DNA from 3 places in the Lacticaseibacillus pantheris DSM 15945 genome. Region 1 is predicted to be linked to each of the others. Evidence: predicted binding sites of a transcription regulator. Region 1 holds the regulator's gene; each other region holds the start of a gene.
The links. Region 1 encodes CtsR, which represses protease genes until heat stress. Its sites were predicted from a motif close to TTGGTCAAAAAAGGTCAAANA; they were not measured.

Region 2: a site for CtsR is predicted at 3,539-3,559, ahead of clpP (ATP-dependent Clp endopeptidase proteolytic subunit ClpP). Genes of this name have one in related genera too.
Region 3: a site for CtsR is predicted at 3,990-4,010, ahead of LPA02S_RS08130 (ATP-dependent Clp protease ATP-binding subunit). Genes of this name have one in related genera too.

What each region holds. Positions count from the first base shown of each region.
Region 1 covers NZ_BCVS01000142.1:203-4,642, forward strand. The annotation lists gene LPA02S_RS10680 (ATP-dependent Clp protease ATP-binding subunit) at 520-3,015, opposite strand; gene LPA02S_RS10685 (CtsR family transcriptional regulator) at 3,037-3,504, opposite strand; tRNA gene LPA02S_RS10690 (tRNA-Pro) at 3,697-3,770, opposite strand; tRNA gene LPA02S_RS10695 (tRNA-Gly) at 3,781-3,852, opposite strand; tRNA gene LPA02S_RS10700 (tRNA-Pro) at 3,872-3,945, opposite strand; tRNA gene LPA02S_RS10705 (tRNA-Arg) at 3,955-4,028, opposite strand; tRNA gene LPA02S_RS10710 (tRNA-Leu) at 4,052-4,137, opposite strand; tRNA gene LPA02S_RS10715 (tRNA-Gly) at 4,150-4,221, opposite strand; tRNA gene LPA02S_RS10720 (tRNA-Thr) at 4,238-4,310, opposite strand; tRNA gene LPA02S_RS10725 (tRNA-Leu) at 4,347-4,430, opposite strand.
Region 2 covers NZ_BCVS01000066.1:870-8,912, forward strand. The annotation lists gene LPA02S_RS07765 (HdeD family acid-resistance protein) at 1-217, shown strand, start outside; gene rapZ (RNase adapter RapZ) at 397-1,281, shown strand; gene LPA02S_RS07775 (gluconeogenesis factor YvcK family protein) at 1,278-2,315, shown strand; gene whiA (DNA-binding protein WhiA) at 2,320-3,264, shown strand; tRNA gene LPA02S_RS07785 (tRNA-Arg) at 3,360-3,431, shown strand; gene clpP (ATP-dependent Clp endopeptidase proteolytic subunit ClpP) at 3,629-4,219, shown strand; gene LPA02S_RS07795 (sugar-binding transcriptional regulator) at 4,654-5,682, shown strand; gene gap (type I glyceraldehyde-3-phosphate dehydrogenase) at 5,733-6,758, shown strand; gene LPA02S_RS07805 (phosphoglycerate kinase) at 6,930-8,043, shown strand, end outside.
Region 3 covers NZ_BCVS01000072.1:2,779-10,821, forward strand. The annotation lists gene LPA02S_RS08105 (copper-translocating P-type ATPase) at 1-781, opposite strand, end outside; gene LPA02S_RS08110 (CopY/TcrY family copper transport repressor) at 807-1,256, opposite strand; gene ptsP (phosphoenolpyruvate--protein phosphotransferase) at 1,379-3,100, opposite strand; gene LPA02S_RS08120 (phosphocarrier protein HPr) at 3,102-3,365, opposite strand; gene ykzS (protein YkzS) at 3,457-3,642, opposite strand; gene LPA02S_RS08130 (ATP-dependent Clp protease ATP-binding subunit) at 4,056-6,266, shown strand; gene LPA02S_RS08135 (DUF1827 family protein) at 6,398-6,727, shown strand; gene LPA02S_RS11690 (hypothetical protein) at 6,957-7,109, opposite strand; gene LPA02S_RS08140 (universal stress protein) at 7,151-7,612, shown strand; gene LPA02S_RS08145 (VIT1/CCC1 transporter family protein) at 7,716-8,043, shown strand, end outside.

The DNA of each region.
Region 1 (4,440 bases):
TCCTGATAATCCAATAGATACAATCTCAGTTACCTCGATTACGAATTATGCATTAACCATCTGAGTCTTGGGCCGTGATATATCCTGTAGATATGATAGTTAGTCTATACCTTTAGCCATACTGATACGATATTGGCAGTTGACCAACTCGTTCATATATTTTTCACAAATGTGGTTCTGACCGGTGGGGGTGCCGTGGGGTGTGAAGACGACTGGGCCGCTCCACGGTGACTGCTGTAAGGGGCTTGCCGCCGTTCGAAGCGAAGCGAGTTACGGCGCGACGAAATTATAGCCTGCCTGCCAAGTACGGGCAGGCAGGCTATAATTCGCACCGGAAACCGCGGTTTTTGCGGTTGTAGGTTTCGCCCTAGCAGCAGTCACCGTGGAGCGGTCCACAAAGTCGGAGTACCCCACAGCACCCACGGCGGCCAGAACCGCCACCCGCGCACACGTTTAACAAAAATCGGGACATTATCGTCCAGCGTCTAACATAGGTCAGACGTTGATGGCTACGAGCTACTACTCGATGGTCACCGCATCGTCGGCAGGATGCTCCTGCTTCTTGACGTCAAAGGTGATGGCACCCTTACGCGCACCGATGACAATCGTATCTCCAGTCACCGCATCACCAGCGAGGAGAATCTCGCTCATACGGTCCTCAACCTTGGTCTGAAGCGCACGGCGTAACGGCCGGGCCCCGTATTCAGGGTCAAAGCCGGCTTTGGCAATCGCATCAACCGCGGCTGGCGTAATCCGGACGCCAATGCCCATTGACGTAACACGGTTAATCAGGGTCTTGGCCATCAACTTAACGATGGCGTGCAGTTCTTTTTTATCCAAACTGTGGAAAACAATCGTCTCGTCAATTCGGTTAATAAACTCAGGCCGGAAGTACTTCTTTTGCTCTTCGAGAACCCTACTCTTGGTGGTTTTGTAGTCGTCACCATGGTTTTCAGCTGCAAAGCCGACGCTCTTCTCATCCCGGAGTGCGGTCGCACCCAAGTTGGACGTCATAATTAGAATGGTGTTGCGGAAGTCCACCATCCGCCCCTTTGCATCACGCAGGTAACCATCATCAAGTACCTGTAGGAGGAGGTTAAAGACATCCGGGTGGGCCTTCTCGACCTCATCTAGCAGTACAACGGAGTATGGCTTGTTCCGCACCTTTTCCGTCAACTGGCCGCCTTCCTCGTAACCAACATAGCCCGGAGCCGCACCAATCAGACGACTGGTACTGTACTTCTCCATGTACTCGGACATGTCCACCCGGATAAGCGCGTCCTCACTCCCAAACATGGCCTCGGCCAACGCCTTAGCAAGCTCAGTCTTACCAACACCAGTTGGACCCAGGAACATGAAACTACCAATAGGACGGTTAGGGTCCTTGATGCCGCTACGGGCCCGGCGAATAGCCCGAGCAACCGCACTAACGGCCTCTTCCTGACCAATCACACGCTCGTGAAGGACCCGTTCCAACTTGATCAGACGTTCACTGTCTTTACTAGTCAGTTGTGTCACCGGAACGCCAGTCCACTGGGCCACCACCTTCGCGATGTCCTCCTCACCAACAACCACGTCGGTGCGCACCTGTGGCTGGGCGTCTTCAGCGTCGGCCACCGCGGCGTTATTAGCAATTTTATCCCGCAACTTCATTTCACGGCTACGAATCTTGGCAGCAGCCTCAAAGTCCTGGTCGCTAATGGCCTGTTCCTTGTCGGCAACTAATTTGGCCAACTTCTGCGCGTCTTTGTCAGCAGCAGTTGGCTGCTCATCGGCGTCCAAGCGCACCATTGCGGCAGCTTCGTCCACGAGGTCAATCGCCTTATCCGGTAGGAAACGCGAGGAGATGTAACGGTTGGACAACTGTACGGCGGCACTCAAAGCCGCATCGCTAATCGTAATGCCGTGGTGCTGTTCGTAGCGTGGGCGCAACCCCTGCAGAATACGGAACGCGTCATCCGTGCTAGGTTCGTCCACCTGGATGGTAGCGAAACGCCGCTCCAGCGCAGCATCCTTTTCAATATACTTCTGGTATTCGTCCAAGGTGGTAGCACCTATCAACTGCAGCTCGCCCCGAGCCAGCGCCGGCTTCAGAATGTTAGAGGCGTCAATAGCGCCCTCGGCACCACCCGCACCAATCAGTGTGTGCAGCTCATCAATGAACAGGATAACCTGACCGTTGGCGGCGACTTCTTCAATCACCTTTTTCAAACGGTCCTCAAATTCACCACGGTACTTGGTGCCGGCAACCAATGACCCCATATCGAGCATCATCAACCGCTTTTCCCGCATCTCAACGGGCACATCACCAGCAACAATTCGCTGGGCAAAGCCCTCAACCACAGCGGTTTTACCCACACCTGGTTCGCCTACCAGCACCGGATTGTTCTTGGTCCGGCGTGCCAACACTTGAATCAACCGGTGGATTTCCTGGCTGCGGCCCACAACGGGGTCAAGCTTATTGTCCCGCGCGGTTTGGGTCAGATCGCGGGCCAACCCATCCAAAGTTGGCGTTTCAACGGACTGGCGTTGGCGCGCACGTGGCCGCTTTGCCTGCTGGCCTTCAGTGACACCCATTTTCTTTAATACAAGCTGGCGTAATTTAGTTAGTGAAAGGTCTGAATTCTGGATGATCTTGGCGGCAATCGTGTCATCATCGCGGAGTAATCCTAGCAGAATATGCTCCGTACCGATTTTGACGGCACCAATTTGCTTAGCTTCGTCACCCGCTGCCGCCAGAATGGCTTTGCCTTTGGGCGAGTATGGTAGGAAGCTGTCTGGACCCAGGGCACTATCAGGCACCGTACCGTAGCCGGTAAACGCCTCAATGTCGTCATGCACCTCGTCCTCGTTGACGCCCAGTTGGCGCAACGTCTTGCCCGCAACCCCTTCTTGTTCAACAACCAAAGCCAGGAGGATGTGTTCAGAACCAACTGCATGGTGGTGGAAAGACTTGGCCTGTTCTTGTGCAATTAACAGCACATTCTTGGCACTAATCGTAAATAAATTGTCCATACTAAACCTCCCGGAACGTGGTTAACGTTCATACCGCAGACTATCGAGAAAAGCTCGCATCAGGCGTGCTCGTATAACCTGCTCTGATTCACTATCGGTAATCGCCAAAGTCCGGTGACTCATCGCCGCCAACATGGCGTTCCCCGTCTCGCGATTAATTACATCCGCGTCGAATAATTGTTGCGTCATCACACGGGCATCCGTCTCATTAAGCTGGTCAGGAATGTGTGCTCGCATCACCGTTAGGGGTTCCTGCTCGTCCCGTAACCGGGCCTTAACGATGCGAATGTACCCGCCCCCGCCACGCTTACTTTCCACAGCGTAGCCACGCTGTGGTGTAAAACGGGTCTTCAGAACGTAATTGATCTGCGAGGGTACGCAGTTAAACCGTTCCGCAATTTCAGAGCGGCGAATCTCAATTTGCCGTTGCTGAGCGAGTATCGTGTTCAGATACGCCTCAATAATATCCGACATACTTTGCTCTTGCACGCAATCACCACCTTTTCGTGTTTGACTAATCTTGACTTTCATTATACGTATTTTAATGAACTTTGCCAAATGCCATTTATAGTCAGGCAACAACATGGTGGTTTGGTGGTCTAAGTTACCAGTTTGTGGCCCGCTTGTCAACGAGAGCACAAAAAAACGGTCTAACCAAACTGGCTAAATCGTTGTACTGAGTCGGGAAAACAGGATTCGAACCTGCGACCTCTACGTCCCGAACGTAGCGCTCTACCAAGCTGAGCTATTTCCCGATATTAGAAAAGCGGAAGACGGGATTCGAACCCGCGACCCCCACCATGGCAAGGTGATGTTCTACCACTGAACTACTTCCGCATACTAATTTATATTGGCATCGGGAAAACAGGATTCGAACCTGCGACCCCCTGGTCCCAAACCAGGTGCTCTACCAAGCTGAGCTATTTCCCGATTAAAAAATGCACCCAGTAGGAGTCGAACCTACAACCTTCTGATTCGTAGTCAGACACTCTATCCAATTGCGCTATGGGTGCGTGATATTAAATTTGGTTCATTCTGCCGAGGACCGGGTTCGAACCGGTACGGTGACTACTCACCGCTGGATTTTAAGTCCAGTGCGTCTACCAATTCCGCCACCCCGGCGTCTTCATGAAAAGCGGAAGACGGGATTCGAACCCGCGACCCCCACCATGGCAAGGTGATGTTCTACCACTGAACTACTTCCGCATATTATTTTGGTAACTGCCGACTATAGGATTCGAACCTACGACCCCCTGTTTACAAGACAGATGCTCTACCAACTGAGCTAAGTCGGCTAAAAAGTAAAGCAGCTGCCATGGGCAGCTAACTGCTGCGGGTGAAGGGACTCGAACCCCCACGGTTGAATAACCACTAGAACCTAAATCTAGCGCGTCTGCCAGTTCCGCCACACCCGCATTAAACTGA
Region 2 (8,043 bases), on a different contig from region 1:
TTCGGTCACCAACTTACTGAACGTGGGGCACCTCCGCGGCTTCGGGATGGGTTGGATGCTTGTTTCCATTATTCTGGACGTACTGACGCTATTCTTCGCGCTGTTGCTGTTTATGCAACCAGTGCTGGCCGCCGTCTCCCTGGCCAGCATCGTGTCCATTTATCTCATCATCTTTGGGATCAACGCCATCGTGGTGGCGTTTGCCCGGGCCCGTTAGTCAAAATTAATGTGAATTCGGCCACCATCCGTAGGGTTAATACTGACGGGTGGTGGCCTTCTTGTCGCGTTAATTATTCGGTTGCACTAACTGTTATGGGTGCGCTGGCCGCGAGTATTCCAGTAGTCACGCGGTTTATTTGGTATACTATGGGACGGATAGATACGGAGGAAATGAACTTGGCAGAAAAAATGGAAATTGTCATCATTTCGGGGATGTCTGGTGCCGGCAAGACGGTGGCCATGCAAAGTTTCGAGGACCTCGGTTACTTTTGCGTCGATAACATGCCGCCAGCATTGATGCCTAAATTCTGGGAGTTAATGCAGCAGACGGGTAAGGTTAGCAAAGTCGCGTTGGTTGTCGACCTGCGGAGCCGCGCATTTTACGACCAGATGGGTGACATTCTCGTCGACATGCGCGATAAGCCGGGGTTAACGCTCCGGATAGTCTTTCTGGACGCTACCGACAGCGAGTTGGTTTCACGGTATAAAGAGACGCGGCGCTCCCACCCGCTGGCAATGGACGGACGCCTCATGGACGGCATTACCAAGGAGCGGGATTTATTGGCTGACCTTAAGCACCACGCCGATATTGTCATTGATACGACCACGATGACGCCCCGTGAGTTGCGGGAGCGGCTCTTCACGGAATTTAAAACGCAGAAGCAGACCACTTTCCACGTTGAGGTCATGAGCTTTGGCTTTAAATACGGTTTGCCCATCGATGCGGATATCGTGATGGACGTGCGGTTCCTGCCGAATCCTTTCTACATTCCCGAACTGAAGCAGCACACGGGATTGGATCAAGGTGTATATGATTACGTCATGGGTAACCCGTTGGCCGAGCAGTTTTACCAGCAATACGTGACGATGCTGGATACCATCATGCCGGCGTACGTCAAGGAGGGTAAGACCAGCCTGACGATTGCGATTGGGTGCACGGGTGGCCAGCACCGCAGCGTCGCCTTTGCCCGCCGGATTGGGGAGCACCTCAAGGAGCAGTACACTGTGGACGTATCGCACCGGGACGTGCATAAACACAAGGAGGGGGTGAACCGGTCATGAGCGAAATAGAGTCAAAGTTACGCGTGATTCACGGTCGCCGGCCCAAAGTCGTTGTGATTGGTGGTGGGACTGGTTTGCCGGTCATCGTGAAGAGTCTCCACGAGCAAGATGCGGACGTGACGGCGGTGGTAACCGTCGCGGATGATGGTGGTTCGAGCGGCGTTATTCGTAACTACATTAACGTGGTGCCGCCTGGCGATATCCGGAACGTGTTGGCTGCGTTATCCGAGCAGCCAGATTTGTACCTCGACCTGTTTCAGTACCGCTTCAAAAGCGATGACGCGTTTTTTAGCGGCCATGCGTTGGGCAACCTGATTATCGCTGCTCTGGCTGAGATGCGCGGCGGCGTCTTTGGCGCGGTACAGGAACTGAGTAAGATTTTAAAGGTCGACGGCCACGTCTACCCCGCAAGTAAGCAGGCGTTGACGCTTAATGCAGAGTTTACTGACGGGACTACGCTAGCCGGTGAGGCTGAAATCACCGCCGCCGGCAAGCACATTCGGCGCGTCTGGGTAACCCAAACCTATGAGGGCCCCGCGCACGGTGAGACACCGGCAGCGGAGCCAGAAGTTGTTCAGGCCATCATGGATGCCGACGTGGTGGTCTTAGGACCGGGTAGTCTGTTCACGAGCATTTTGCCGAACCTGATGATTCATAATTTAGGGGACGCGGTCCTTAAGACCAAAGCCGAAGTGATTTATATCGTCAACATCATGACGCAAAAGGGTGAGACTGAGGGCTTCACGGACGCCGATCATGTCCGCGTATTGGAGCGTCACCTGGGGAAGAAGTTTGTGGACACAGTTTTGGTGAACATTGAACCGGTGCCAGCAAACTACTTGGATCGCGATCGGTACGTGGAAATATCCACGCCGGTGCAGTCTGACTACGCGAGTTTGCGCTCGATGGGCTGCCGGGTTATTTCCTCCGACTTTCTGGAGTTACGCGATGGGGGCGTGTTCCACGATGGGCGGAAGGTAGCAACAGAAATCTTGAACCTAGCTTTGCAGGTGGGTTCGCAGCGAAGGGGCTGATCCCGTGGCAAGTTTTGCCAGTACGGTTAAGAAGGAACTAACGCAACTTGAGGTGCACCCGGAGCACGCCAAGGCGGAGCTGTCCGCGTTAATTCGTATGAACGGAACGCTGACGATTATTCGGCACCAGCTGGGGTTGGACGTCGTGACTGAAAATCCGGCCATCGCTCGTCGAATTTATTCGCTCATTAAGCAGGTCTATCAGCAAGAGGCTACGCTTAGTGTACGACGTAAGATGAAGCTGAAGAAGAATAATCAGTACGTCGTGCGGTTGGTGCAAGGGGTACAGCCCATGTTGCAGGATATGGATATCCTTGATGCGACGGGGTTAACCATTAACACCGCTGTGTCACCAAAAATTACTTCGGAGCCGCAACGCATGCGGTCGTATTTGCGCGGGGCCTTTCTGGCCGGGGGCTCCGTCAATAATCCCGAGACCAGTAGTTACCACCTGGAAATATATTCACTCTATGAGGATCATAACGATGACATTCTGGCGATGATGAACCACTTTGATCTCAACGCGCGTGCGGTGCAGCGGCGCAGTGGCTATATTGCTTACCTCAAAGAGGCGGAAAAAATTGCCGACTTTCTCAACGTTGTGGGTGCGACGAACGCCATGTTGAAGTTTGAAGACGTCCGGATTATCCGCGACATGCGTAATTCGGTCAACCGGCTGGTGAACAGTGAGACAGCCAACCTGAACAAAATGATTGATGCCGCGCAACGGCAGATTGAGAACATTAATTTTCTGGAGGAACGCGTGGGACTGGATAACCTGCCGCCACGCTTGCGTGAAACGGCCACTTTGCGCCTCGCTCATCCCGACGTATCGCTACAAGAGTTGGGCGAAATGGCTCCGGGCGGTGTCATTTCAAAATCGGGAATCAACCACCGGCTACGTAAGCTTAACGAAATGGCGGACCGGGTTCGTAACGAAGGGGCTTAATCGCGTAGAGTTGTGGTTTTTGATTTATGAGCAACTTAATTGCAATACACGGTTGCATTTTGCTTGTTTGTTCGATAATATAGTTAAGTACTTTTGCGCGGTTAGTGTAATGGATCGCACGTGAGATTCCGGTTCTCGAAATCCGGGTTCGACTCCCGGGCTGCGCAGTATAGAGGTATTTAACACAAGGTAGTACAAAGAAAAAGTCCGCGCAATCGGGCTTTTTTTTGTCGCACAATCCATCACTTCGCAAGTACAAATTTTGCGTACTAAACGTTTGACCTTTGCTGACGTTTAGTGTAGTCTTAGCACTGTATTCCGATTAGTGCTAAAATAAAGGTTATCAACCAAAGGGGGACAAACCATGCTTGTACCTACAGTTATTGAGCAAACTAGTCGTGGCGAACGCGCCTACGACATTTATTCCCGTCTGTTAAAGGACCGGATTATCATGCTGTCTGGTGAAATTAACGACCAGATGGCAAATTCCATCATTGCACAGTTGCTGTTCCTGGATGCCCAGGACAACACGAAGGACATTTACCTGTACATTAACTCACCAGGTGGGGTCATTACTTCCGGGCTGGCAATTTTGGACACGATGAACTTCATCAAGTCTGATGTTCAGACCATCGCTATCGGCATGGCCGCATCAATGGCCAGCGTATTGTTGGCATGCGGGACGAAGGGCAAGCGCTTTGCCTTACCTAACTCCGAAGTTCTGATTCACCAACCATTAGGTGGTGCACAGGGCCAGCAAACCGAAATCGAAATTGCCGCACAGCAAATTTTGAAGGCTCGGGAAAAGCTGACTAAGATGTTGGCTGATGCTTCTGGCAAGGACATCGAAACGGTCCGTGCAGATACTGAACGCGACCACTACCTGTCCGCTCAGGAAGCGAAGGATTACGGTCTGATTGATGACATTCTTATCAACAAGAATAACGATCAGTAGTAGTCACGGTTAACAATCCACTTGTGGGTTGTTAGCGCAGGGCACCGCTCATTGGCGGTGCTTTTTCTTTGCTCACTATTTGTTGTTAGGGACGCTGAGAGACCCGCTTGGCGGGAATTGACCAATTATTAAATCAGCATTAGTGGTTGAACGAACTTCAAAATGGCAAAATGGCCGATTAAGCCCCCACTTGTACCATTAAACACGAACTATTTTTTGAATATGGGGACAAAGTTTACGTAAAGACGAATCTTTGCGTGTTTATGAGCGGCTTTGACCGGCAAAAGCTTGATTATGGTGGCGGGCGTGCTATAATAATAATCGTTGGTAAGGAGAGCGGATACAGACCGGTAATCCTTAATTTTTTTGCTAACGATGGGTCATAATTTGGGCCTATTGGACGCATAACGTCCCACTCGAAGAAGGAACGCATAATGAACTCAGAATTCGCATGGCTGGAATCAATCGCCCCCGATATGGTCGCGATGGTGACGAAACGCTATCAGATTCTTCAGTACGTTAGTTGGATGGAACCGGTGGGGAGACGGTCACTTGCCGACCAGATGCACGTATCGGAACGAATAATGCGCACGGACATTGATTTTCTCCGGCAGCAGGGGCTCCTGGACAGCTCGAAGAGTGGTGTGGTGATGACCGCACGGGGCCGGGACGTCTTTGCAAGTATGGATCAATTCATGAACGAGATGCTGGGAGTTCAGGACAGCGAGAAACAGTTGGCTGAACGCTTGGGTATCGACCATGTACTGATTGTGCCGGGGGATGCTGATCAAAGCGCGCGGGTGCTTGACGATATGGGCACGGCGCTGGCACAAACGATGCAACTCATGTTGCCCTTGGGCGAGCAGATTATTGCCGTCATGGGTGGCACCACGCTTGCCCGTGCGGCCAGTCGGATGAATTACCAGCTGTCTGCGGGGCGGGAGTTAACCTTTGTCCCTGCTCGTGGCGGTGTAGGTGAGACGGTTGCCATTCAGGCCAACTCAGTTGCGGCGGCGATGGCACAGTCGACCGGCGGCACTTACCGGGTGTTGTACATCCCGGAAAATGTGAGTGCGGAGACCTACCAACCATTGTTGAATGAGCCGAGTGTTAAGGAAGTTTTAGCACTCATTGACAAGAGCTCCGTAGTCATTCATAGTGTAGGGGAAGCGTTAGCAATGGCGGAACGCCGACGTATGTCGGATGATATTCTGCAGAAGTTGCGCGACCATCACGCGGTCGCCGAAGCATTTGGAACTTTCTTTGATGCGAATGGCAGCGTGGTTTACAAGATCCCGAAAATCGGTTTGAGAATTAAGGATCTTGATCAGATTCCGTACGTCTTTGCTATTGCTGGTGGGCAAAGTAAGGCCCAAGCAATTCAGGCGTACATGCAACACGCACCCAAGCAAACGTGGCTAATCACGGATGCGGGTGCTGCACAATCGATTTTAATGGGTTAGACGCCCTTTAAAATAAAACTTTTTTATTTCCTAAAGGAGGAAATTTTGGCATGACTGTTAAGATTGGTATCAACGGTTTCGGCCGTATCGGCCGTTTGGCTTTCCGTCGGATTCACGAATTGGGTGCAAAGTCCAGTGATATTGAAGTTGTCGCTATCAACGACTTGACTACTCCAGCACTGTTGGCACACCTTCTGAAGTACGACTCAACCCACGGTACTTTCCCTGGCGAGATCAGTGCTACTGACCACTCCATCGTTGTAGATGGTAAGGAATACCCTGTTTACGCTGAACCAGACGCAAACAACATTCCTTGGGTTAAGAACGACGGTGTTGACTACGTCCTTGAATGTACTGGTTTCTACACCTCCGAAGAGAAGGCCCAGGCCCACATCAACGCTGGTGCAAAGCGTGTCCTGATTTCTGCTCCTGCCGGCAAGATCAAGACTATCGTTTACAACGTAAACCACGACACTCTGTCTGCTGACGACCGGATCGTTTCTGCTGGTTCTTGCACGACTAACTGCTTGGCACCTATGGCTTACTTCCTGAACCAGGAATTCGGCCTTGAAGTAGGTACTATGACTACTGTCCACGCCTACACTGGTACTCAGAAGCTTCTGGATGCCCCTGTACGTGGTGGTAACAAGCGTGCTGCACGTTCTGCTGCCTACAACACTATTCCTCACAGCACTGGTGCTGCCAAGGCTATCGGCCTGGTTATCCCAGAACTGAACGGCAAGTTGCAGGGTCACGCACAGCGTGTTGCTGTTCCTGATGGTTCCCTGACTGAATTGGTTTCTATCCTTAAGACTAAGGTTACTGCTGACGAAGTTAACGAAGCTATCAAGAAGCACACTGTTGACAACCCATCCTTCGGTTACAACGAAGACGAAATCGTATCTTCCGATGTTATCGGTACTACTTACGGTTCCATCTTCGACCCAACCCAGACTGAAGTTACCACTGCCGGTGACTACCAGTTGGTTAAGACGGTTGCTTGGTACGACAACGAATACGGCTTTACTTGCCAGATGGTTCGTACCCTGCTTGCCTTCGCAAAGCTGGCTGACTAATTTAATTTAGTCGCGCGTTGCGATAAATAAGCAACACCGCACTGCCGAGAGCGGAGGGAGGTTTACTCCCTCTGCTTTCTTTTTTTCGGTACGGGTGGTGTATGCACGTCCGTAGGCGACTGCGGACGGTACTTAAAATAGTTAACTAATATATTTAGGAGGCTTTATCTCGTGGCAAAATTGATTGTTTCTGACCTTGATGTCAAGGGCAAGAAGGTTCTTATCCGCGTGGACTTTAACGTGCCGATTAAGGACGGTAAGATTGGTGATGACAACCGTGTTGTTGCCGCTCTGCCAACTATTCAGTACGTAATCGATCATGGTGGCAAGGCTATTCTGCTTTCCCACTTGGGCCGTATTAAGACTGAAGACGACAAGGCTAAGTTGAGCCTGCGTCCAGTTGCAGAGCACCTGGGCGACTTGCTGAAGAAGGACGTTACCTTTGTCCCAGCTACTCGCGGTAAGGAACTGGAAGACGCTATCGACAAGATGAGCGACGGCGACGTTCTGGTTATGGAAAACACCCGTTTTGAAGACTTGGACGGCAAGAAGGAATCCGGTAACGACCCTGAATTGGGCAAGTACTGGGCTAGCCTGGGCGACCTGTTCGTTAACGACGCCTTTGGTACTGCACACCGTTCTCACGCCTCCAACGTGGGGATTGCGTCCAACATGCCACAAACGGCTGCTGGCTTCCTGATGGAAAAGGAAATCAAGTTCTTGGGCGACGCCGTTCAGAACCCTAAGCACCCATTCGTTGCCATCCTGGGTGGTGCCAAGGTGTCTGACAAGATTGGTGTTATCCGTAACCTCGTACCTAAGGCTGACAAGATTATTGTTGGTGGTGGTATGACTTACACGTTCTACGCAGCTAAGGGTCTGAAGATTGGTAACTCCCTGGTTGAAAAGGACAAGATTGAACTGGCTAAGCAGATTATGGAAGAAGCCGGCGACAAGCTGGTTCTGCCTGTTGACAACGTCATCGTTAAGGAATTCAACAACGATTCCCCAGCACAGACGGTTGAAGGCGACATTCCTGATGGCTACATGGCCGTTGATATTGGTGCCAAGTCGATTGACCTGTTCAAGAAGACACTTGATGGTGCCAAGACTGTCGTTTGGAACGGCCCTATGGGTGTGTTCGAAATGAGCAACTTTGCTAAGGGTACTTACGAAGTAGGTAAGGCTCTCGGTGAATTGAAGGATGCAACTACGATCATCGGTGGTGGTGACTCGACTGCCGCTGCTAAGGAATTGGGCATCGCTGACAAGATCACCCACATTT
Region 3 (8,043 bases), on a different contig from region 1:
CATTTACGGTACCACCTGTCACCTGGTCGCCGGCGTGCTTAACCACGGGGGCCGATTCGCCAGAAACCAACGCTTCGTTAACGGTGGTATCTCCGTCATCAATTTGACCGTCGGCTGGAATCGATTCCCCAGCCAGAACACGGAGTTTACTACCAGCCTGGACGTGCGCCAAAGGCATGTCCATCACTTCGTCCCCGTGCAACATGTGCACCGTATCGGGCAACATCTGGCCCAAACTATCAGTCGCGTTGCCCGCCTTCATCACGGCGTTCATCTCGACCCAGTGGCCGAGCAACATGATGACAATTAACGTGGCTAACTCCCAGAAAAAGTTCATCACGTGGGCGTGACCTGGGATGAGGTTGTTCGCCACAAAGGCGTACACGGAGTACAAATACGCAACGGATATTCCCAACCCAATCAAAGCCATCATGCCGGGTTTGCGCGCCTTAATTTCCTCGATGCCGCCGCGGACAAACGGGAGCCCACCGTAGAGAAATAGTGCCGTTGCCACGATTAGGAGTACCCATTCGCTACCAGGAAAAGTAATTGGCAAACTCAGTCCACCAACGCTCAACTGCATCCCCATTAGTGGGGCCAATAACACCACGATGACCATTAATACCAGGCTGACCCAAAACTTTTGTTTCAGGTTGCCCATGTACTTCATCCCCGGATCGTCCATCCCCGCCATGTTGTGGTGCATACCGTGCATATTGTTCATGGAGGACATATCCATCCCCGTCATATCCATTGTTTCGTGCTCATTCATATCCGTCATGGTTACCCCCAATAATTAATTACGTCTAGCAGTGTCCTTCGTGCTGTACTCCCCGCATTGACGCTGGTAAGCAGTCACACTCAACCATCGCCGGTGCCGTGGCTAGTTTCTGATTCAAAACTTCCACTAGGTTAGTGATATCGTCTTTGCTTAACGGCATATCGGCAATGGTCTGGGTTAAGGCACTCCCCACCTTCATCGCACACATCGCGGCCACCTGCGCCTGCAGTACGTGATGCATGGAGTCTTGCTCGCCGATGGTAGCGGTGTAGTGGAACTGCCGACCGTCCTTGGTGGTCGTGAGTGCGCCCTTCTTTACCAGCCGGCCCAGCAAAGTTTTAATGGTGGCGGGTGCCCAGCCACGTTTTGCGACCAAGGCGTCCACGATGGTGCCAGTATCCGCACCGTCCAGCGTCCACACGATGCGCAAAACGGCCCACTCCGCGGGGCTCACGTCAAAAGTTAAGTCTGCCATGAAGAATTCCTCCGTTCGTTTACAAGTGTAATCGTACACCTAAGATTTACATTTGTAAACATAAAGCGTAAAAAAACTGCCCGCATCATTGCGGACAGCTCTTCTAAACAACCATCTAGGTGTTAGTGAACGTTCTTTTCCACTAATTCCTTGTTCTGGTCGTTACTGATGTGTTCGTTCATGGCGACTTCACTCAACTTCTGCATGTCAGTCGTTGAGAGGCGCTTCATCAGACTCCGTACCTTCAAAATGCTAGTCGCACTCATTGAGTATTCGTCCAAGCCCATGCCGAGCAACAGTGGCACCATAATTGGGTCCCCTGCGGCTTCACCACACATACCGGCCCACTTGCCTTCCTTGTGCGCAGCGTCGATCACGTGCTTAACAAGGCGTAAGATGGATGGGTTGTACGGCTGGTACAGGTACGAAACGTGCTCGTTACCACGGTCAGCGGCCATCGTGTACTGGATCAAGTCGTTAGTACCGATGGAGAAGAAGTCAACGTGCTTAGCAAACTGGTCTGCCAAAACGGCAGCGGCTGGGATTTCAATCATGATACCCAACTGGATATCATCAGCAACCTTAGTACCAGCCTTTTCCAAGTTGGCCTTCTCTTCCAAGAAGATCTTCTTAGCGGCTTCAAATTCCTGAATCGTAGCAATCATTGGGAACATAATCCGCAACTTACCAAAGGCAGATGCCCGTAGCAAAGCGCGTAACTGTGTCCGGAAGATTTCCTGACGGTCCAAGCTAATCCGAATGGCACGGTAACCCAAGAATGGGTTCATTTCTTCTGGCAACGGCATGTATGGCAGGTGCTTATCCCCACCAATGTCCATGGTCCGCACAACCACTGGCTTTGGACTCATAGATTCAAGAACTTCCTTGTAAGCCTCAAACTGATCGTCCTCGGTCGGCAGTTCGGCTGAGTCCATGTACAGGAATTCAGTCCGGTAAAGGCCAATGGCTTCGGCCCCGTTAGCGTGAACACCGTCGAGGTCCTTTGGCGTACCAATGTTAGCGGCCAGTTCGTAGTGCTTACCATCAGCCGTAACGGTTGTGGCTGTCTTGAGCTTAGCCCATTCGGCACGTTCGGCAGCGTAGTCTTCGGCTTCCTTCTTGAAACTAGCCTGCTGTTCCGTGGAAGGTTCAACCACTACGTCACCCGTCAACCCATCAACCGCAATCATTTGACCGGCTTCAACGCTAGTCGTAACGGAGTCGGTACCAACAACGGCAGGAATTTCCAGTGACCGCGCCATGATGGCGGAGTGCGCCGTACGTCCACCGATATCGGTAACAAAACCCTTAACGTACTTTTTGTTGAGTTGAGCCGTGTCACTAGGCGTCAAGTCGTGCGCCACAATGACAACCTCTTCGTTAATTAAAGCAGGGTTCGGCAAAGCCACACCAAGCAGATGGCTCAGCAGACGCTTGGAAACATCCTTCACGTCGGCTGCACGTTCCTGCATGTAGGGGTTGTCGGTCATTGCTTCAAAGGTGGCGATGAACATCTTGGAGACGTCATCCAACGCCTGTTCAGCGTTAACCTTATCGTCGGTAATCTTGCTTTCGATGGCGCCGGTGAACTCAGGGTCGTCCAGAATCATCATGTGAGCATCAAAAACCTGTGCTTCTTCCTCACCGAGCGATTCCTTTGCCTTGTCACGAATCAGCTGCAGGTCGTCGTGAGAAGCCTTAGTGGCGTCCTTGAGACGCGATACTTCGGCATCTGTGTCCGTAATGGTCTTCTGATCGAAGGAAAGATCAGGTTCCACGAGCATGTAGGCCTTCGCAACGGCAATACCGTCGGAAGCTGCAATACCCTTGAGTTCTTTGGTCATGTTAAGCGAGGCCTTCCTTCTTCATGGTTTCGTCAATCGCAGCAATGGCGTCGGCTTCGTCGGCACCCTCTGCGGTAATGGTAACGTCAGCACCCTTGCCGACACCCAAACTCATAACACCCATGATGGACTTGAGGTTGACGGACTTGCCGTTGTAGGCCAAGTTAACGTCAGACTGGAACTTGCTTGCAGACTGTACCAACAGGGTAGCAGGACGTGCGTGAATCCCGCTGTCAGCAATAATGTTATAATCACGTGTTTCCATGAAAAATCTCTCCTTTGGCTAGTAAAAGTTAATTCCTGTAAAGGTTACCATTTTTACAGACGGTGTACAACACTTTTTGTGAATACGGTTACTATTTGTCGCCTTCGGCATGATACACGATGTCACCACCGCGTTCCGCCGTTCCCACAATCTCTTTACGTTCTGGATAATTATTCCAAGCGGCGCGAAAGGCCATAAATTGATCCGGCTTCACGCGTAACTCCGCCAGGGAGCCATCACGCAACTGATCCATCAGTGCTACATAGTCATCTGCCATTCGTGGACACCCCCTTCAACAGGTACTGCCAATTTTATCACGAAATCGGTTTCACCACAATCATTACATTTTCACTACTGGCGCGTCACTACAAGTGTTGGTTAATTGTATGCCCTACACAATCCGTGACAAATATCGCCATAATAATATCGTCCTGACCGTCATGACGGTAGTAATCGGCGCTAACCTTAGGGCAAGACGACCGCGGTGTATTATAATAGGTATAGTGGTCGTAAAGTGCGACCAGTGTGCCTGAAAATAACATTTCGGACGCAAGTCACTGCTAACTTAGCACTCGATAGGCACGAGTGCTTGCATTCAGTAAGCAATGGTTGTACACTAACATCAAGGTCAGCAAAGGTCAAACACGCCTGACGTTGATCAAGAACCCTCTATGAAAGGACGTGTTGTGCATGTTGTGTGAAAACTGTCATCAGAACCCGGCGACAATTCACCTTTATACCAACGTGAACGGCACCAAGCGTGAGATTAACCTCTGCCAAAACTGCTACCAGGAACTAAAGGCGCAGGCAGAAGCTAGCAACTCCGCTGGCGATCCGTTCGGTTTTAACAGTCTCGAAAGCATTTTTCGTGCTATGAACGACAACCAACAGCGCGCAGCCGACAGTCAGGGACCACAGACCCAGGCTGGTGGTCAGGGCCCTCGCCCTCCGCGTGGCGGGAAAAACAACGGCAACTCACTGCTTGGTCAATATGGCGTGAACTTAACGGCTCAGGCCAAGAAAGGTGAAATCGACCCCGTCATTGGCCGGGACAGCGAAATTGCCCGCGTGATTGAAATCCTTAACCGGCGGACCAAGAATAACCCAGTACTAATTGGTGAGGCTGGTGTCGGTAAGACGGCCGTCGTTGAAGGCTTGGCACTGAAGATTGCCAATGGCGACGTGCCGCAGAAATTGCAGGACCGCCAAGTTATTCAGTTGGACGTCGTTTCCCTCGTGCAGGGTACCAGCATGCGTGGTCAGTTTGAGCAACGGATGCAGCAACTGCTGACGGAAATGAAGCAAAACCCTGAAATCATCCTCTTCATTGACGAAATTCACGAAATCGTGGGTGCCGGCAATGCTGAGGGTGGTATGGATGCTGGTAACGTGCTGAAGCCAGCTTTGGCCCGCGGCGAAATTCAACTGGTCGGTGCTACCACCAATAGTGAGTACCGTACCATTGAAAAGGATTCCGCCCTCGCCCGCCGGTTGCAGCCCGTCACGGTGGACGAGCCTTCCGTTGAGGAGACCATTGCCATCTTGAAGGGTATCCAAGGCCGGTACGAAAGCTATCACCACGTCAAGTACACGGATAAGGCCATTGAGGCTGCGGCTCAGTTGTCGGCCCGCTACATTCAGGACCGTTTCTTGCCCGACAAGGCCATTGACCTGCTAGATGAATCAGGTAGTCGCAAGAACCTGACCATTACGCCCATCGACCCCGCCGCAATTGACAAAAAGATTGCTGACGCGGAGGAACAGAAGCAGACGGCACTCAAGGCGGAAGACTACGAGAAGGCTGCTTTCTACCGTGATCAGGTTACCAAGCTCAACAAGATGAAGTCCGAACAGCAATCTAGTGCTGATGAAGATGTACCACAGATTACTGAGCAAGACATGGAACAGATTGTCGAGCAGAAGACCAACATTCCTGTCGGCGAACTGAAGCAGCAGGAACAGGAGCAATTGAAGGACTTAGCCCCACACCTGGAGGCCAAAGTTATTGGTCAGAACCAGGCCGTGGATAAAGTTGCGCGGGCAATCCGGCGTAACCGGATCGGCTTTAACAAGACTGGTCGCCCAATTGGTAGCTTCCTCTTTGTCGGCCCTACCGGGGTTGGTAAGACGGAACTCGCTAAGCAGCTCGCTAACGAACTCTTCGGGAGTGAGGACGCCATGGTGCGCTTCGATATGTCCGAGTACATGGAGAAGCACAGCGTGTCGAAGTTGATCGGTTCACCTCCTGGGTACGTTGGTTACGAAGAGGCTGGTCAGTTAACCGAAAAGGTGCGTCGTAATCCGTACAGCTTAATCTTGCTGGACGAAATTGAAAAAGCCCACCCTGACGTTATGAATATGTTCCTCCAGATTCTGGATGATGGCCGTTTGACTGATAGCCAGGGCCGGACGGTTTCCTTTAAGGATACAATCATCATTATGACCAGTAACGCGGGTGCCACGGACGCCGAAGCTAACGTGGGCTTTGCCGCCGCGGCATCGGGCACTGAGCACAGTGTGGTTAACCAGCTAGGCAACTACTTCAAGCCCGAGTTCCTGAACCGTTTTGACGACATCGTTGAATTCAAGGCTTTGACGAAGGAGAACTTGCTCCAGATTGTCGACTTGATGATTGACGACACGAACGCCAACGTTGCCGCCCAGGGACTGAACATCCACGTCACTACCCCTGTTAAGGAGAAGCTCGTGGAATTAGGCTTCAATCCTGCCATGGGTGCACGGCCGTTGCGGCGGGTCATCCAGGAACAAATCGAAGACCGCGTTGCGGACTTCTACCTGGACCACCCAACCAACCACCAGCTGGAAGCGCGCATCAGCGATGGTGAAATTACCATCGCGGCCGCTCCAGCACCGGCACCGCAGACTAAGCAAAGCAAGTAATACGTTACACTGGACCCAACAAAGCCGCCCTGATTATTCAGAGCGGCTTTCGTTTCCTAATCAATAACGGCTCTCCAGACAGCAACCGTCCACATTAATTGTTGCTACCGCTTTCATCACACGGATAATCATTGTATAATAATGGTAACAAGAAGAAGAAAGGTTTGATTGCCATGCGGCTTGTCGACATTACCAACAGTTTTCCGAACCTCGTGCAACAGCAACTGGCGCACACTAACGCTAAGCTTGTTCAGGTTTACTCTTTGGGTCAGACAACGGTGATTTTCACCGAGTCCCCCCACCACCAGGAAGTGGTGCTCCGTAACGAGCGGCGTAACATTCAAAACGCCGAGATTGAGTACGTCCTCAGCCAGCTGACAAAGCGTAAACCTGAGGACGCCGAGTTGATTCGGGCCCCACACGTTGCTACGGCCACATTACGGTCGGCTGTAGCCAGCTAAACGGGTTACCAAAACAGTATACGTTCGCCGCGTACCAGATAAATTAAGCTACGGGCGGACTTGATTGAGTAGTGCCTTTGGGGTGCTACTCTTTTTTAATACGCTGTTACCTTCCCGTTGGCGGTTGCAAACAATCGCCAATAGTGGGATATTTTTAGGTGAGCCTATCTTTGGTGACAGTTAGGTTAATAAGGATAGAAAGGAGTGCTTTTGTTTAGCCTATCGGTGGTCAGGGACGACTGATTGCTCGCCGCAACAATCGGCTAGCAGCCATAATTAGTAGCTTGATGACGATTGCTGTTAATCGTCGGCAAACTGGGGGTAATGACTGCGTTGCGATGTCGTACAAACAAATCACGGTGGTCACCGCCATGAATTCCATGTTGTCCCTGCCTCCAAGCAGATTGGTGAGGAGGCGTAGACATGGCCAAAGTTGCTAGTTTTCCGGGTACCAGTATCCAACCCGTTCGACACATCATGGTGGGCGTAGAGCCCACTGACACCACCCAATTAGGATTACAGTTGGCTGTTGCTCGGGCGTTAACTGAGCACGCGACGTTAACCTTAGCCATGGTGATGGAACCATATGATGTGAGTGTGTACGTCCGCATGAACACGCAGTTGCTAGACCGCGCGCGTACGGGCATGCGCCACCGGTTGCATACATACGCCCGGCTGGCCCGCAAAGCCGGCGTAACAACAGTCACAACTTTTTTTGCAGAAGGCATGCCGGGAGACGTCCTCGTTAACGAGGCCATCCCGCAGGTCAAACCCGATTTACTCATTGTCGGCGCAGAAACTAAGGTTGGCGCACACCGCCACTTTGGTTCTCAAGTCGCTTACGTAGTCCGGTACGCTCCGTGTACCGTCACCGTGGCCCGCTGAGTAAACCGATTGGCCAGCACTCCCCCTCGTGGGTGAATGCTGGTTTTTTTGTTTAGGATAACTTTTGCTGGGGAGCGAAGGAACTTAGAAGGGATTGATCTGATTGAATAAGAAGAAAAAAGGCGCTCGCAAACTGAGCCTCAATGCCCAAATTAACCTCATTCGTGCCGGCGTGATGGGCGCTAACGACGGTATTCTGTCCGTGGCCGCCATCGTTTTGGGTGTAGCGGCCGCCAACGTCAGCACGCACAACATCCTGTTGGCCGGCTTTGCGGGTATGCTAGCGGGCACCATTTCTATGGCGATGGGCGAATACGTGAGTGTCCACGCCCAACGCGATGCCGAGGAGCGCGCCACTGCCGATGAGACCCAGCGTATGGAACTCAACCCGCAGGCAGAGGTCGACTTTGTCACCCACAAATACGTCGCCG